DNA from 2 places in the Pontibacillus yanchengensis genome. Region 2 is predicted to be linked to the other one. Evidence: a T-box and tRNA genes for the amino acid it is inferred to sense, from the RefSeq annotation. Region 2 holds a T-box; the other holds one or more tRNA genes.
What was found. A T-box is a leader RNA that pairs with one kind of tRNA and senses whether it is charged. The one in region 2 lies ahead of GLW08_RS08250 (valine--tRNA ligase), so its partner is inferred to be a tRNA-Val.
Positions count from the first base shown of each region.

Region 1: it has a tRNA-Val gene. The T-box ahead of GLW08_RS08250 (valine--tRNA ligase) is inferred to sense a tRNA for this amino acid. The anticodon was not compared.

Region 1 covers NZ_WMEU01000001.1:1,104,381-1,114,093, forward strand. Annotated here, with positions in the region: gene GLW08_RS05300 (branched-chain amino acid aminotransferase) at 1-305, shown strand, start outside; gene GLW08_RS05305 (protein adenylyltransferase SelO) at 363-1,829, opposite strand; gene GLW08_RS05310 (DUF3221 domain-containing protein) at 2,179-2,544, opposite strand; tRNA gene GLW08_RS05315 (tRNA-Val) at 2,768-2,840, opposite strand; gene GLW08_RS05320 (acyltransferase family protein) at 2,928-4,028, opposite strand; partial or broken gene GLW08_RS05325 (SulP family inorganic anion transporter) at 4,313-5,664, shown strand; gene GLW08_RS05330 (universal stress protein) at 5,950-6,369, shown strand; gene GLW08_RS05335 (phospholipase D-like domain-containing protein) at 6,642-8,600, opposite strand; gene GLW08_RS05340 (zinc ribbon-containing protein) at 8,877-9,014, shown strand; gene GLW08_RS05345 (hypothetical protein) at 8,992-9,321, opposite strand; gene GLW08_RS05350 (DUF2927 domain-containing protein) at 9,462-9,647, opposite strand.
Region 2 covers NZ_WMEU01000002.1:214,340-224,052, reverse strand. Annotated here, with positions in the region: gene GLW08_RS22240 (VanW family protein) at 1-59, opposite strand, end outside; gene GLW08_RS21855 (hypothetical protein) at 81-332, opposite strand; gene GLW08_RS21625 (hypothetical protein) at 439-1,257, opposite strand; gene GLW08_RS08260 (sensor domain-containing diguanylate cyclase) at 1,514-3,253, opposite strand; gene GLW08_RS08255 (bifunctional folylpolyglutamate synthase/dihydrofolate synthase) at 3,377-4,657, opposite strand; gene GLW08_RS08250 (valine--tRNA ligase) at 4,809-7,457, opposite strand; T-box leader at 7,525-7,760, opposite strand; gene GLW08_RS08245 (hypothetical protein) at 7,894-8,082, shown strand; gene GLW08_RS08240 (phosphotransferase) at 8,323-9,357, opposite strand; gene spoVID (stage VI sporulation protein D) at 9,436-9,713, opposite strand, start outside.

The DNA.
Region 1 (9,713 bases), on a different contig from region 2:
CACGTAATTCCGTAATCGAACTACTCAACCATTGGGGTATCCCGGTTCGAGAAGAGAAGATTTCCATCCAAGAAATTTTTGATGCTCATGAACGTGGTGAATTAGAGGAAGTATTCGGTGCTGGTACAGCCGTTGTTATTTCTCCAGTTGGAGAATTAACATGGAATGACCAAACTATTCAGGTAAACGATAAAAACATCGGCTCATTATCCCAACGTCTTTATGACACCATTACAGGAATTCAATTTGGCAAGATAGAAGATGAATTCAACTGGACTGTTCAAGTGGATGAAGTAAAGGTATAATCTTAAAACAAGAGCTCCCTACCAATTGGTGAGGGAGCTCTTGTTTTATAACTCTTATTAAGTTCCACAAAACGTTTGGTAAGGACCTCTTGATGGGTCAGGCCATGTAGCATATTCTTCTTGTTCCTCTGAGTACTCATAAGGATTAGAAAGAACGTTCATTAACCGCTCCATCACACCATAGTCATCTTTGTTGACTGCAGCTTGAAGCGCTTCTTCTACGCGGTGGTTCCTTGGGATAACTGCAGGGTTAGCGTTTTTCATCACTTCATAAATAGACGCATTCGTTTCTTCCTGTCTAGCCACTCTCTCTTGCCATTGTTTATACCAGTTCGTAAACTCTTCTGTACCATACATAGGCGTATCCTCTACTTTCTTGAGTGTTAAAGCGCGAAATGTATTGGTGAAATCAGCACGATTCGTTTTCATAATGTCGAGAAGGTTATCAATTAACTCTCTGTCTTGCTTTTCTTCATTTAAGAGGCCTAGTTTCTTTCTCATTCCTATAAGCCAATGACTATAATAGATTTTCTCAAAATGAGCTAGAGCTTCTTTGGCTAGTTCGACACCTTCCTCTTGATCTGCATGGAATAATGGCAATAACGCCTCAGCAAAGCGTGCGAGGTTCCATTGACCAATGGCTGGTTGGTTTTGATAAGCATAGCGACCTTGCGTATCAATAGAACTGAAGACGGTTTTCGGGTCAAATTCATCCATAAAGGCACACGGACCATAATCAATTGTTTCCCCACTGATTGTCATGTTATCCGTATTCATAACCCCATGGATAAAGCCAACCAGTTGCCATTTAGCGATGAGTGCAGCCTGTTGTTCGATGACTTTTTTATAAAGTGAAAGGTATGGATTCTCATCCTCTTTCACCTCTGGGTAATGACGATGGATGGCGTAATCAGCGAGTGTCTTGAGATCTTCTTTACTGCCCCATTCTGACACGTATTCAAACGTCCCGACACGCAGATGACTTGCTGCAACGCGGGTAAGTACAGCACCAGGTAGCTCTCTTTCACGCCTCACAGATTCCCCTGTTTTCACTACAGAAAGACTACGATTAGTTGGAATGCCGAGACCATGCATAGCTTCACTGATGATGTATTCTCGTAACATCGGTCCAAGTGTCGCACGGCCATCGCCTGCACGAGAATATGGTGTCGTTCCTGATCCTTTCAGCTGAATATCGAGCGTTTCCTCTGAAGAGGTCATATGCTCCCCAAGTAACACAGCTCTACCGTCCCCTAACATCGTAAAGCCTCCGAACTGATGCCCGGCATAAGCCATTGCAATCGGCAACGCACCTTCAGGGAGTTGGTTCCCACTCAATATATCAATACCTTCTTGGCTTTGTAGCCTCTTACCATCTAGACCTAAAGATTGTGCCAACTCTTCATTAAACACAACCATCTCCGGAGAACGTACAGGAGTAGGGTCCACCCTTTCAAAAAACATGTCCGGCAGACGAGTATAACTATGATCGAAGTTCCATCCCATTTCATTATTCGTTGTCATACAATCACCTTTATTTCATTAATATTTTTTTATCATTTAGTCTTCTACAAAAAACAAAACTCACACAAGCTTCTATGGAAAAATTGTGTTCACTTGTACTTTCTTTCTTCTATGATTACATGTGAAAGCGGAGTTTTAAAAGATTTCGCTTATTTTATTAAGGAATTTCACCTATTATTAGCTGCTATGTACCCTCATTATAATCGTTTCATAGAGTTTTTTACTTTTTAGAATTATAACGGACTAAACCAGATGATATCTATAGAGAAAGTAGAAATAAGATTACTTAACTCCATGTATCTCTTAAGAAATATAGTGGGTAAAGGGGGGGGGTGCTCCATTTTTTTACTTAATTTTGTATTATTTTTATTTTATCGGCTCCTAGACCTGGTGGATTGGTTTCTGTATGTATTTGGTTTTGGTCATATCTCACCCTAACTGATTGTCCTACTTTATATTGGTTTTGATTTTCAATGGTGAACCAAGAGCCATCATTTTCTCTAGCTATCCGTAATGACTCATCGTAATTTGCAGTTTCTAATATTTCTTTTTCGATATCAGGTATTACTAATACTCTTTGATAAACCTCTTTGGTTTCTACATATGCTACTGTACCTTTAACCTCGGCAATCTTCGTTTTTCTACTTAATTCCTCACTGTTGTCTGTGCACCCTATCAACATGGCCCCCATCATCAACACATGTAATCTTTTCATGTAATCACTCCATTTAATTGTAAACTTAAATTTTTCATGAAAGAAATGGTTGCGACGTGCCAGTTCTTAGAAGAAAGATCAAGTTAGTAACCGCAAAGTTTGACTATAAACACTTCTGAAAAAGATAACAGAAAGATTAAATTAATTGCCGTTTTAATCAATATGTGCTTCAAACATAACAAACCGCCATATCAACGATAATGGCGGTTTGTTGCTTCGTTAATGATTCCGATTGGGCTCGAACCAACGACCTCATGCCTGTCAAGCATGCGCTCTCCCAACTGAGCTACGGAATCGTGTGGGAATATGTTTTGCAGTATTCTTTTTGACATCTTTTAATATACCGCTTTCCTCCCACTATGTCAACGTTTTCTGGTGAATTTTCACGTGTGTACTGGATGAGGTTGGTTCTCTGGTACAGGAGCTGGTTTTGCTTTTGGCCTATTTATCTTCCCTACAATAAACTGACCGAATGGTAAATACGAAATCAGGTAACTTATCAAAATGGAACCTACTGTCCCTGCTAGGAATAAGATAACTACATACAAGCCCATATTAATGTATATTGGTATATCTTTTAAGTAGCGTGTCGCATTATACATGACCAATAGATGAAGCAAGTAAATACTATACGAATAGCTGCTCACAATCATAACGATTCTAGGCATTACTTTGATCCTTTTGGCCATTAGATATAGCGCAAAAAATACAAACACTGTATAAAGCAAAATATCTGGCCTTTTGGATGAGACTAACCGAATGGAATCAGTATATTCCATCGTTAGTGGCAGAGCTATTGTTACAACTACTCCTGTGTAGACCCATTTCTTATACTTCGTAATCATTTCAACGAACGTGTCGATATGTTTTCCAGCATAATATCCAACTGTGAAATAGAAAATCCAGCCTACAAATGGGAGCTTGTAGTAGCTCCAAAATGTTGCTATAGGAGGGAAGTCATTGCCACTCATGAAATTAAAAAATGATAAATAAAGTGCATTTATGATAAAGGATGCAAGGATGACCCATTTAGCTGGAAAGCGGTCAAAATACTTTTTCATTACATAGTGTAGCGCATAAAATTGAAAAATAATTAGAACAAAATAGCCATGCCATAACCCTAACACAGCTTTATCAAAGAAGGTGTTCAGTACCTTTTGAAGCTCCCATCCATATAAGTACCATGGATACAATGCATAAAGTAAAGCGATAGATAGGTAAGGAACAAAGATATAAAGTAGACGCTTCTTCCAAAATGATTTTGGTAGTCGATCTGGGTAGGAATAAGATAGCAAGAATTCTGATAGCATAACAAACAATGGTGTAGCATACATCATCGCCAGTTTGATCATATAAAAGCTATCAACAGTGAGTTTAGGAAGTTGGTAGTTTGATTGAGTTAGTGTCATAGAATGAATGAGTACAACAGATATACACGCAACAAAACGAATGAAGTAGATTTCAGTTATTGGTTTTCGGTTCAATTATTTTCCTCCTCTAACAAACATCTATTATTATACAGTAGTTTAGGAGAAAAGATATATTGGACACAAAAGTTCACATAACTTTTAGAATCACAATGATAAGGTCCTTCCATTTCGTTCTAATAAGAGTTCTACTTACCATCATAGCAGCACAGATATGCATGATAAGGGTGTTCCGGCGCCGCTCATTTTTATTTTACATGTCCATCAATTACCTTATGTATTCATGTTTCTTTAGCATTTCGGGCATAATAAATCCCAGAAACGAATAGGAGTTTTTGGTTATGGAGGCACAAACGCAGAAAGCATCATGGTTTGGTAACGTAAGAGGGGATCTATTGTCAGGCACAGTAGTAGCGTTAGCATTGGTTCCTGAAGCGATTGCTTTTTCCATTATTGCTGGGGTAGATCCGATGGTAGGCTTGTACGCCTCTTTTATTATTTCGGTCGTCATTGCATTTGTTGGCGGACGTCCGGGGATGATTTCAGGTGCCACAGGTATCTATGGCGTTATTGATGGTGGATTTGGTCGCAGGCTATGGACTTTCCTACTTACTGGCAGCAACCATCTTAACAGGGATTCTTCAGATTGCGTTTGGTTTGCAGGTGCAGGTTGGGTGATGTATGCGATGGTGATAGGAGCGTTAGCTATTATTTATCTTTTACCTTATGTAAGTAAAGTAGTCCCTTCTGCATTAGTAGCCATCGTGGTTATCACAACGATTGCCTTACTATAAGAAACGACCATAAGTACTGTCGGGGATATGGGCGAGATTACAAGAGTATTCCCCTCCTTCGTCCTGCCAATGATACCGTTGACGATTGAAACATTTCGCATCATTTTTCCCTATGCCCTTGGCTTAGCAATTGTAGGACTTGTCGAATCATTGTTAACGAGGCAAGCATTGTCGATGATGCTACCGGCACTACTAGTAACAAAAACCAGGAATCAAAAGGCCAAGGTTTGGCTAATATTGTAACAGGGTTCTTTGGCGGCATGGCAGGATGCGCTATGATAGGCCAGTCTGTCATTAATGTACAATCTGGTGGTAGAGGGCGTTTAGCATTGTTAACTGCAGGCCTTGTCCTTATCTTCCTGATTGTGTTCCTAGGGGATATAGTATCTCAAATTCCGATGGCCGCCTTGGTTGGCGTCATGATTATGGTATCGATTGGGACATTCGACTGGAACTCATTGAAAACAATCACAATTGTGCCTTTTACAGACAACATTGTCATGGTGCTTACCGTCGTTACCGTTATTTTCACTCACAATCTAGCTATAGGCGTGTTAGCTGGTATCTTGTTAAGTTCAATGTTTTTTGTAAATAAAATTTCCAAAGTACATGTGAAGCGATCCATCGAAGGTAATCGCATGATTATGTATTTTCAAGGAGAACTGTTCTTTGCTTCTGTTACTGATTTAATCGATAACTTTGACTTCTCAATCGATGAAGCGCAGGAAGTCGTTCTGAATTTCAATGAAGCGCGATTATGGGATGATTCTGCGGTCGTGGTATTAGACAAAATTGTACGTACGTTTGAGGCCAAAGGGGTTAACGCGTACGCAGTGGGATTAAGCAAGTCGAGTTCTGATTTAAATAAAAAACTAGCCAGAAAATTAAGCAGTCATTAAAGAACAAAAGCTCAGGGCGCCCGTTTAGCGACGTATATGCTGTGGCCTACACGACGTAGATTGGTTCGATTTTGCTGCACGATGCTGCGAACTTAATCAAACCTCCTTCAACCCAGAACTTCCCCTTAGTCCATAGGAGATAAAGGAAAACACGAAAACATGAGTGATTCGATGTGAACTTAATCATACGAAGGCGAGGTAAACATACTAGTCGCTGGGCGCTGAAGCTGGACATGTAAGAGCCATATTTTATAATTTCTTTGCGGGTGAGAAAGGAGGAATACCGTGTATAAAACTATTTTATTAGCTTCAGACGGATCCGATCATTCAGTACGAGCAGCTGAACATGCTATCCATATTGCTACGTGTAATGAAAATGCTTCCCTCACTATTCTATACGTTGAGAATCACCGGGATGCCAAAACGAATACACTTCATAACTGGAATAGCCCTGAAAATTTTTATGTATTGGATGATAAATTTGCTGAAATAGAAGAGAAAGCAAAAAAGGCTAATATACATTATCATGTGACTACTATTTATGGAGAAGCAGGACCAGCTATTGTAAAGTATGCTAATAACGGTGACTTTGATATGGTCATCGTTGGGAGTCGTGGTCTTAACGGATTTCAAGAAATGGTGTTAGGAAGTGTGAGCCACAAAGTTGCAAAACGGGTACATTGCCCAGTTTTGATTATTAAATGATACTAAGAGTTTTTTACATAGATATATTGCAGAAGAGTAAGTTGATAGTAAGATTAAGGCAAAAATAAAGCAAGCGGACCAAACCACATGATTTGATCCGCTTAACTATCACGATTTTAACTAATAGTGATCATGATTGAACACAATATGCGCCTTGTATCACCCGTTTTTGGAGAAGTGTAACTTGTAATCTTTGGTGGTGGTAGGGTTATATTCACTTCTACCACGCTTTTGCTCGTTTTGAATCACGTTATGCTCATTACCATACCATATTATTGAGCTGGTACGGCTCCACCTGCTGAGTCGTACCGTGCGTAGAAGTCTTGCAAGAATTGGTTAGCGATATCTGCATCGTGGATAAATAGAATGTTTTCATCATTGATTTCATTACCGTTTGTGCTCCAGTTCGTTGAGCCGACGATAGTTGTTGGGTCACTGTTTGGATTCTCGGCATCGATTAGCATCGTTTTGCTGTGTAGTTTTCGATCTTCATTGTCTTCATAAACCGGAGCTACATTGTTCCAGCGTATATTTGGATTGTTCGTTGATTCTTGAGATGCGGTTCTCCCTGTCATCTCAATAGAAGCTGACCACCACTGATTCCAAAAGCTTTCATCGTAAACGCCTTTCACATCAAAACCAGTTAATGAACCTTCTAAATCATTATAGGAGCCTTCCCATTTGTTCTTCAGTTCATTTACAAGTGCCTGGTCGGACCAAGCAAAAATGCTAAAGTACGAGCTATAATCTGCTTCATTTTTAACATAAGAAGTCATTGCACCAACAGCATCGTCACCGGCAGAGAAATACACATCTACCGTTTTTCCACCAACTGTTACGTGATGACGTGTATTGTCTATTTTACGTCCGTGGAAATTGGATGCGTCTGGGTCTGGAGACATGCCTGCTGCTCCCCACATTTCATCAAACTCTGTTTTATACACATCTGCTAGATCTGTAGAGTGCAGTTCGACTACGTTTTGCGTATTCCCACCAAGAACGTCATTCTGCATATTTTCTTCTGAGCCATATAGGCCTGTTACCGTGAAGTTCCAGCTGCCTGTGAACACCCATTTTCCATCGACAACCGCGAATTTATTATGCATTTGATTACCTGGGGAATAATAGCTTCCATCATCTTTTTGTTCAGCATCAGCTAATAGATATCCTGATTGAGTATCGTTTCCGACACCTGCTGTAACCTGATTCATTCCCGTTACCGAAGATGGTAGATTATATTGTTCTCGGAGTGCGCTGTCTTCTACGGCAAACATGATCGAGTCTGAGAATACTTCAATATCGTCTGAAGTACCGATGGTTCCATCCTGCCCTCTAACCATTTGCTCGATATAGAGGCGCATCTTTTGGTAACGTTCTGTATAATGAGGGTCACTTCCATCCTTTGCATCTGCTAGAATCCGTACATCTACTCCTTGAGCTGCCTTGGCCACTAGAGCATCAACAATGTTTGGCAAATTGATCTCATAGGTTGCGAGATCAACCGTAGATGTCGCATTGTTAATTCGGTTGATTAATCGGTCTTCCAAGTTCACATTGTAGTTGGCTTTATTGCCGGATGTCGCGGCCTGTTCGTGTACGCATTTATTAAAGTACACATTAATGGACCCTGCTGTATTAGAAACATTGTTTAGTTGTTCTTCATTTGTTGAACAACCTGTTGCAGATTCGGATGATGATTTTGGTGTACCATTCCCTTCATTATAGGAAGATGTAGAAGTAAACCAGTTGGAGGAGCTTGTCCCACTAACGGTTACGTCCTGACGAGCCATTGTAGACTTCGTATCGTTATCTCCCGCATACCAACTGTCAACTTCATCGATGACATTGCTACTTCCATCTTTCAGTTCCAGGTGTTCCCCTGAATTACTGAGAGAGCCTGTGTAGATATGATCAGCAGCTACTTCTGAAACAGTACTGTCATCTGTACGTTCAAGTAAGTAATACCCATCTGCAGGGATGCTACCGGATAGCGAGATAGAAGGAGAGCCATCTGTAGCGATTAACGTCCAACCTTCTACTGAGACGCTAGAGCTTGTTGTGTTATGTAATTCAATCCATTCGTCATTATAACTAGTCGTTGTGCCCATCCAGGCCACTTCACTAATGACCACATCTCTTACAGCCTCGGCATGAGAGGTTGATGCTTGAGGTACGTTTGTTGCGAATAAACTTACAATCATCACGGTTACAATCCACTTATGCATTTTCATTTATCTGTTTTCCACCCCTTTTGTATGTATGAAATCTAACGATTGCTACGATATCATATACAAAAGGACATTTTTCCTATTTTCCATATAATTATCAAAAGTTGAGTCTACTGACTCATCGAATGGAATTTTCGTCCAAATTTAAAGGGCCATAAGCGGACAATAGAACATTTAATTATATTTAAATAATGAATTTACAATCGTTTTACAAAAAAAGTAGATTATTCCTTCTCAAAACGGGAATGAAGAAAATATACGAAGAAGGGAGGTGCTTGTATGCCGAATACAGGTGAAAAACCAGGACAAGGAACGTACAAATGCCGCCGTTGTGGAGAAAAAGTAACCCTTGATGACACAGATGACATTCTACCTCCGTGCCCGAATTGCGAAGCTACGGACTACGATCAAGCTTAACGAGAAATTCGCTGATCGACGCTTCATCATATCCGTAAAGCTTTCCTAGAACCCAGTGGTCAAAAGAAGTTTTGGGAGCCTGTGGCAGCTGTGCTATTATATCGAGAATATGTGGATGCTTATACATCCATAATGTGTACCAATCATCAGTCAAAGGCTGGAGTGTGTAGGAAACACTTAACTGTGCTAGTAGTTCTCGTACGTCTTCTACATATCTCGATTGAATAGCCATCGATGCTGCAGGCTTTCCCCTTTTGATCATATAACTATATAACGAAAGCTTTTCACGAACATGTGCAGGAACCACTTACCTCATCGCCTCTTTCCATACTTTTTTCTGGGACATTTATAAACGCTCCTACATTAGGTATATGCTGTCGTCTTCTTTCGATATGTCATATAAAAATGTGGACTACATCATATATGAATAGCCCACTAAAACCTTCCTCATGATTCCACTCTTTTTTCTAGCACTTCTCTTGCTTCTTTCTCGTTCATATTCAATTCAATGGCAGGATGATAGAGCATTTCTAGCATTTTCTGATCCAATATGGTTGGTGTGTGATGTTGAGAGCGAATGTAATTATACAAAATACATATCATTTGGGAAATGTCCAAATAAACCAAACGCATAATACATCTCATGATAGGCAATTCGTTTTCGATTATGTAGTTTGTAAATTGTACCAATAATAACAT
Region 2 (9,713 bases):
AGGAATAAAGCCATAGACAACAGTAAAAAAAATAATTTAAAGTCAATTTTTTGTCCCACATTAATTCACCCTTGTCGTGGTTACTCATTTACGTTCATCGTTATATCTACCACTACAATCGGCCCTTCACTTTCGGCCATTTCAACATCTTCAGCTGTTAGCTTTTTCCCATTTTCAATAATGACGTCTCCTTGTGGATTTACGATATCTTTTAGCACCGTTTTACCTTTAAGAAGTTCTAATTGTTGTTTCTCTACGTCAGCTAAATTTGTTTCCAGCTGAGCTGTTTGGCTCTGTGATTGCTCTTGTGCATAGCTTGCTTGGTTATTCACTAACGTTTATTTTCTTAAAGGGAATTGCTTTCACACTTACCTGCCAATCTACATGCTCTATTGTTAAAAAGTCAGCTGATCCGTGTCAGGATTGATTACAAGATTCTTAATCTTCATAAGTATCTTCCATTGATGAATTAGTATCGTCCAAGTCTCGATTATTTAAGAATTCTTCTTGATCAGTTTCATTTACAGTAGTTCCGTCATCTTCATCACCGTGAATTAGGGATACGTTATGTGGTTCTTTGACAGGCATAGCTTCTTCTTCGTTTCCTTGTAGACGATTGGCTATTAGCTCTTCTTCAGGACTCACAATACTTTCTGTTTCTTTTATGTCTATCGTTTCCCATTCTATAATATCTTCACCTGTTTGATCTTGTTCATTTCTGTCTTTTTCTTCAGTGATGATTTCTCGTTCTTCTATAAAGTCAACATCTTCCTCATCTAACTCTGAGATTACAACATCATCCTGCTTATGATCTTCGATAGCCGTTGGTTGATTGGTTGCCATGCTTGAGGGGTCTTCAGAAGTTTGGGCTGATGGTGGTTGAGTAAATGTAGTTTCGCTATTCCCTTCTACTAGCAAATCACTAGAATAATCCTCTTCTATATCATCGTCAAAATGATTAAAATGTTTATCGTATTCCCCTTTTTCTGAAGAGCTCTCCAGATCTGATCCTTCTGTTGCTAATTTATAGTTTTCGAGATTTCGACTTAAAAGAATCGTCATAAGAAAGGATAATAAAAGTAAAATTAGTCCTCCTTGCCACCATTGGAATGTTACATTTGCATAATGTGTGGTAAGAGCAATCAATAACGCAGCTCCAACTAAGTAGAGGTTTCCTTTTTTGTTATATCCTACAGGCACTATGTACAGTATAAGTAACAAAATTCCTACCCCAACGAGGGCAAATAGAATGTCCAAAACCTCACCTCTTCCTTTTTCTCCGAAATTTGACAACGTTCGACTATATCGTAATTGTATAATAAAGTTGGTATATTTAAAAGAATTTATTGCTATATTTGACCTAGCCATTACCATATATCCCCCGAATCATTAGTTCCTACGAACCATTTACCATGTCGTACACATGAAAATAAACACAAGTATTACGCTTAATTTATTAAGTTATACACACGCCAATATTTTTGTAGCTAGACAATAAAAAACAGCAGAGTCATTACTCTGCTGTTTCCACTACCTTCTCGTAACTTGCAACTTTATTTCGGCCCTGGCGCTTAGCTCCCATATACATGGCTCGGTCTGCATGACGAACAAGCTCCATAGGATCTTCGCAATCATCAGGATACGTTGCAATCCCAATGCTTGCGGTTATATACACCTGCACTGGATTCTTTTCTTCTAATATATGTTCATGTAAGGTGAAAGGAGTATTGGCTATTTTTCGTCGCACGTGCTCTGCGATGTGGAGAGCATGTTCCTGGTTAACATTTGGTAGTAATATAACAAATTCTTCTCCACCATACCTCGCAACCGTTCCCTTGTCGGAAATAATATTCCTTAAACGATCAGCAAGCTCGCAAAGTGCTTCATTTCCACTTTCGTGTCCGTATTGATCATTAATTTCTTTGAAATGATCTAAATCTAGTAAAATAAGAGCTATTCTTTCAGGGACGCCATTCTTTTGTAATTGACTAAAATATGCTTGCAAGTGTTTTTCAAAGTATCGATAGTTATATAGATTTGTGAGAGGGCATATTTCACTTTGCCGTTTGGTTTCCTCATAATTTCGAGCATTTTCTATAGCTACAGCTAAGTAATTTGTTAGTATATCTACAATCATATATTGATATTTCTCGTACGCTCGCTTCTTTTTCGATGTTAGCGTTAGAACGCCGACGACCTGATTATGGCGCAATATTGGGATTGAAATAACACTTTCAACTTCTTCAGGCATAAACTTGGTATTGCCTTCTTCCCATTGTTTGCGAGAATGATAATAAATACCTTGCGCATTTCCCCATACTTTCCCACTAATGCCTTCGAATTTATGTAGGTCATCAGTTGGAAAATCGCGCTCTTCCGTTGCATCATAAAAACGGATTAGTGTTAACCAATCCTTACTTTCATCTACATCATAAATATAAGCATAATTCACATCCAAGAGAGTAGAGATGTTCTCTACAAACCGATCTAGTACTTCACTAACCTCTAATTTTTCCGTTAGCTCATGACCTATGTCACTTGTGCGTTGTAAATAGTCATTGATGCGACGACTTCTATAAAAAAGCATAAGTATAATCGATAAGCTGACAAATGGAACACCAACATAATAAATAGCCCCTAGTCCAATTTCTACATATAGAATATAAAGCACGAGTGCTACAGGTAGAATAATGAGGTTACTAACACCTTCCCATAGCAAACTGCGATTAAAGAACTTTGAAGGTAAGCCCACAATAAAGGTGCGAATCAGATTGAGAAGTAGCTGGTTGATAAGAATGATTGCAAGGGAATAAGCTAAAATAGGAATAATATCCATAGGTGAACTAATTTCTAGTGCCCCATGTCTGCCACCAAATAAATAATACACACCAGCTGCCCCGATGGAAACAAACATAAACATTAGAAAGTTTAATGGAATCTTATATAAATCATTTTTAGGTAACCTCAATTTAGCGAATAAAATGATATAAGCCATTTGAGTTAGCATGATTTCCACAAACAAACCAAAATAAATAAAAACAGTTAAACCAATTCCATGAATGAAAAATATAGGAGTACCATTCACTATAATTGGAAATAACGCCACAATTCCCATTAACAAAGCAAAGGAAAGGAGATCAATTTCGTGACCTTGGAATGTTGGGGGTTGAAGCTGATAAATCAATACAAATATGCTGGGCCATAATAAAACCCATATTACCCAGAGGGCCACCTTTTTTTGCTTCGTTAGCATGTCATGCATCTCCCAACCAAGTAAATCTCTATCCTATCAAGTTTGAAATACCTATCACCGTTATTTCGTCTTAAAAATATCATGCAAATTTTGTAAACAAATATCACTAACATAGTAGCACAATTAACCTATATTTTCAAAAAATTTTCGCACTTCTGATATAAAGTACAATGAACCTGATATCACCAAAACATCCTCATTTGATAATGTTTTCATCCTGTTCTCAATGAAGATTTTCCAGTCGTCTGTTTTGCTTTTATTGTGATGATGAGATAAATTATATAGTTCTTCTGCATCAGATGCTCTAGGGAATTCAAACGTAGTAAAGGTGACCGTATCAAACGTGCCTGTGAACAAGGGTATCATTTTATCAAGTGGTTTATCATGCAGAGCCGCGAATAACAGATGCTTCTCCCTATCTTGATAATGATCACGAACAGTCTGTGTCATAGCTTGAATACCTTCTTCATTATGAGCACCATCAAGAATGATGGTGGGTTGATCAAAAACTTGTTCGAATCGACCCACCCAACTCGTTGTTATGATTCCCTCACGAACCTTTTCTTCCCTTACATAATCAAGACATCGTGTCACAGCTTGAATAGCAAGTGCGGCATTCTTCATCTGATGCCTTCCCTTCATATGAATCAGAAGCTTGTCCCATTGTACAAATTGGTTCTTGAACGTGAATAGTTCACCATTTTGTGTAGTGTTTTCAGCTATAATCTGAAATTGTTCACCTAAACTATCCAACGCTGCATCCTGAGAAATTGCTTTCTTTTTGATTACTTCTAGTGCGTCTATCTTCTCAACCCCTGTTATAGCGGGAACACTAGGTTTGATTATCCCTGCTTTTTCTGAAGCAATTTCTTCAAAAGTGTCCCCTAGAAGAGCGGTATGATCTTTTCCGATACTTGTTATTATAGAAAGAATTGGTGAGATAACATTAGTTGAATCCAATCGGCCTCCTAAGCCTGTTTCCATAAGGACAAAATCCATAGGATGTTCGGCAAAGTACAAAATAGCCAAGGCAGTAATTATCTCAAACTCTGTAGGCCCGCCTAATGGCGAATTCTCTAACTCTTCAGCAAGTGGTTTAATTTTTTCCACAAGCTTTGACCATTCCTCATCAGCTAGTGGTTCACCATTTATGCTGATTCGCTCATTAAAGGTGACAACATAGGGAGAAGTAAACGTTCCAACCTGATAGCCATGTGCCTGCAAAATATTTCGGATAAATGAAATAGTTGACCCTTTTCCATTCGTTCCTGCTACATGAATAGCATGAAGACGCTGTTCGGGGTTCCCGAGATGATCCATCAACCATTCCATTCGTTGCAAACCCGGCTTTATCCCAAATTTATGTCGATTATGAATCCATTCAATTGCCTCTTGATAATCCATTTCGTTTTCCTCGTTTCTTCTTTCTTAAACGTACATTGTTAATCCAAGACATTTTACGCTGAAATGCTCTTGTTCTTTAGTTCTACCTATATTTTTATAATTGGAACAAAGACGAACCCGATTTCAGGTCCGTCTTTGTCCCTTTACCTATTTAAGATTTTAATTCGTTGATACGCGTTTCTACTTTGTCACGCTTATCTAAATAATCTTGTTCTTTATCTCGCTCAGCTTGCACAATGTGCTCTGGAGCTTTATTAACAAATTTATCATTGGAAAGCTTCTTTTGAACAAGTTTCACTTCGTCGTCCCATTTTTTCCATTCTTTTTCAAGGCGAGCTACTTCTTCTTGAATATCAATCAATCCTTCAAGTGGAAGGTAAAGTTCAGCGCCTGTTATGACAGACGACATAGCCTTTTCTGGTGCCTGAAGATTTGGATTAATGATAAGCTCGCTTGGATTACAGAAGCGCTCTAAATAATGACGATTGTTATTTAACTGCTTAGCCACTTCTTCATCTTTTGCTTTAATCATCAGTTGGATTTGTTTAGACATTGGTGTATCCACTTCAGCACGAATGTTGCGTACAGATCGAATAATATCAACAAGTCGCTTCATTTCTTCTGATGCCTGTTCATTATGAAGACCATTACGCACTTCCGGCCATTTTGCAACTGTAATGGATTCACCTTTAGTAGGTAGAGCTTGCCAAATCTCTTCTGTAATAAATGGCATGAAAGGATGAAGCATTCGCATCGTCTGATCCAATACATAAGCCAAGATAGAACGCGTTGTCTTCTTCTCTGCCTCATCTTCTCCATATAACGGTAACTTCGCCATTTCAATATACCAATCACAGAATTCATCCCAAATGAAGTTGTATAAATGACGTCCAGCTTCTCCGAATTCGTATTTATCAACGTTACGCGTTACATGCTCAATGGTTTCATTTAAACGAGTCAAAATCCACTGATCAGCAAGTGATTTCTTACCGGATAAATCTATTTCCTCATATTTAATACCATCCATATTCATTAGCGCAAAGCGCGAAGCATTCCAAATTTTATTAGCAAAATTCCATGTTGCCTCAACTTTCTCCCATTGGAATCTCAAATCCTGACCAGGAGTAGAGCCTGTAGCAAGGAAGTAACGTAAGGAGTCTGCACCATACTTATCAATTACGTCCATTGGATCTACGCCGTTACCAAGAGATTTACTCATCTTACGTCCATCAGCATCTCTTACAAGCCCGTGAATGAGCACATCTTCAAATGGACGACGGTCAGTAAATTCAATCGATTGGAAAATCATACGCGATACCCAGAAGAAGATGATATCATAGCCTGTTACCAATACATCCGTAGGGAAATAACGGTTGTAATCCTTATTGTTTTCATCTGGCCAGCCCATTGTAGAGAAAGGCCATAATGCAGAGGAGAACCAAGTATCTAAAACATCCTCATCCTGTACCCAGTTTTCAGGATCAGCTGGTTCATCACGACCTACATATAATTCACCTGTTTCTTTATGGTACCAAGCTGGAATACGATGGCCCCACCAAAGCTGTCTAGAAATACACCAGTCGCGAATATTCTCCATCCAGTTTAAATAGGTTTTCTCAAAACGGTCTGGAACAAAGTTGACTTTATCGTCTCCTTTTTGTAACTCAATAGAAGCGTCGGCTAATGGTTGCATATTCACAAACCATTGTGTGGAAAGATAAGGTTCGACAACCGCTCCACTTCTCTCGGAATGACCAACAGAGTGCATATGTTCTTCAATGTTAAATAGAACACCATCTTCCTGAAGATCTTTAACTAGTTGCTTACGACAAGCGAATCGATCCATGCCTTGATATTTACCAGCGTTCTCATTCATTGAACCATCTTCATTCATAACAAGTACGCGCTCTAAATTATGACGATTTCCGATTTCAAAGTCATTAGGGTCATGGGCTGGGGTAATCTTAACTGCACCACTTCCAAATTCCATATCAACATAATCATCGGCTACAATTTCGATTTCACGTCCAACGATAGGAAGTTTAACCTTCTTGCCAATAAGGTGCTTGTAACGATCATCTTCTGGATGGACAGCTACAGCTGTATCACCAAGCATCGTCTCTGGACGAGTAGTAGCAATCTCAATCTCATCCGATCCATCCACTAACGGATACTTCATGTGATAGAAATGACCTTGAACATCATCATAGATTACTTCAATATCAGAAAGAGCTGTTTGGGTAGCAGGATCCCAGTTGATAATGTATTCACCGCGATAGATTAGCCCTTTTTCATACAATGTTACAAACACTTCGCGTACGGCATTAGATAATCCGTTATCTAGAGTAAAACGTTCACGTGAATAGTCTAATCCTAATCCAAGCTTTTCCCATTGTTGACGAATGAAATCAGCATATTCTTCTTTCCAATCCCATGCTTGTTGAAGGAATCCTTCACGACCTAGGTCATATCGAGATGTACCTTGTTCTTTTAACTTTGCTTCCACTTTAGCTTGTGTAGCAATACCGGCATGGTCCATTCCAGGTAGCCACAGTACATCGTATCCTTGCATACGCTTTACACGGGTGATGATATCTTGTAGTGTGGTATCCCATGCGTGACCTAGATGAAGGCGACCTGTTACGTTTGGTGGTGGAATAACCACAGTAAACGGATCTTTATTCTCGTCATCTTTAGCTTCAAAAAACTTCCCATTCACCCAAAAATCATAACGCCCCTTTTCAATTGCATTCGGATCGTATTTTGTCGGTAAAGATATTTCTTTGTTCTCATTCTCCATAAAACTTCCTCCTTCTATCCACCGTGATTACGAATATGATGCAATAAAAAAATCCTTTTCATCCTATAAAAAGGACGAAAAGGATTCGCGGTACCACCTTATTTTACAGCGGACAGATAGACTTCACCTACCTGCACTGTACACTTCATCATGTAACGGATGGATTCCGGCTTCTCCTACTCTACGTTTCAAAGAAGCTGCATCTGGGGTGACTTCTGCGTTCAAGAGCTTAAGAATCTCTCAGCAAATGATTCTCTCTCTGAAAAGTTTGAAACACATACTCTTCCCCTTCACGGCATTTCGATAAATTGATTGTATTGTTATTTTATCCATTTATCCTATGTTAAGTCAATCCTTACCTAAAAACTTTTCTATTCACCAATTAGGTTAATCCTTACATAAGATAAAGCAAAAGCTTAAAAGGAGGTTTAGCTGAATGGGGCAATTTTATCGGTATAAACTCCCTCCATGGTGTCGCCAATGGATATTTATTATTGAAAAATGTACATTGCCTATCGCAGTTTTCCAATTAATTCGTACCCTGTTGTTTCCAACCACTTTTGACGTGTTCTTGTTAGGATTATTAATTGGACTGTATTTTGCTTTTTACTTGAAATGGATTTAACGATTGGGGCCAAGAACCCTCCCTCTTCAAGCATGTAAAGGAAAGGGGGAGAAATTGGCTTTCGGTTAAGTCAGTAGAACGAAGCAAATCCTACCATACGTAAACTATCCAAGCCGTAAAGAACCCTAATGCCATTCGTCAGGTAAGAACTCTCCCCAGTAATCCTTACAAAGACAAAAGGTTGCTTTCTTCTTGAAATTAAGAAATTAGTTGTTCAAACGTGGGTAGATTTTAAGTAGTTTATCCTTCTTCTTGTTCCTTCTCTTCTTCCTGCTGCTGTATATATTCTCGAGCTTTCTCAATCTGAGATTGGATTTGCAAAGAATGCTGTAAAACATAATAAGAGTGTTCAAGCTTTTGTACTAAAAAAGGTTGCCCACTATTCCGGGCACCGCTTACATATGCATCAACTTGATCAAGATAATGATCAGGGCTGAGTAAATAGAGCGCAAACAAACATCGTTCACTATTCATTAAGTTGAATCTTTCCTCATAAGAAGAAAATGTGGTAACCAATTGTTCAACAGGAGCATCATGATACTTAATAATATTCCAATAATAAGAAGTTAAATCAAAAACGGGATAATTCCAAGAAGCACGTTCCCAATTCAAAAAGTAAGGTTTATTTTCATCATAAATGAAATGACTAGGTTTTAAGTCTCCATGACACAAGGTAAGTCGAATTTTCTTGTCTTCTTCTATATCCTCTAAAAAACGATCACACCATTCTTCTGATATTTCAAACACATATAACAGGTCACGAAAATGTGTGCACACTTGCAACTCGAACGGTGCCATATAATGATGTTTTTCAAATGCTTCTACGTACCCTTCTAACTTATCCTTATCAGCTCTTATTTGGTTTTTCTTGCTCTCCATCCTGTCTTCAAAATCCTCTCGTTTGACCACCTGTGTTTTAGAAGTACGTCGATGGATATCAGCAAGAGATGAGTAAAAAAGATCAAATGGATAAGGTGGTGTATCCCGATGAGGCGTCTCAACCCACGGCATGATATACCATGTATGGTTTCGCTGCTGAACATATAGCTCTTGATTTGACGTCATATATAAAGGCATTAGAGAGGAAAGTTGAGACTCATTTGCTTGTTGATAGGTTGCAATCCATTGTTTTATTTGTTGATCATCCATATCTGTTCGTTTTACAGCTACAGCACCATGATTCGTATAGACCTTATATACATTGTCAGTCTGTTGGTTCACCTCTAAAGGATACAAGCCATAGTGAGCAAGCACTTCGGATAAAAACTCACTCATGCCCATACCTCCTTTTTTAAATAAGGTTAATACAAGAAATTAGGCTGACTCCATCGTCTAGAGTCAGCCTCCGTTTTATTATTTTGAAGGAATATATAAAATTTGGCCGGCTGATACATCTTCGTCCCCTAAATCGTTAATACGACTTAAATGAGTAGGTGGAACCTTATACTTCTGGGCAATAGACCCCAGTGTATCACTTTCTTGAACAATACACATTCTCATTTTTGCATATGGTTCTTCCTCGCGCTGGAACATCGAGGTTAAATAACGTGCATCTTGAGGATAATGTTCTTCTTCCTCCTCGCGATCGTCTTCATAACTATCTTCGTAATCCATGCTATATTCATGTTCTT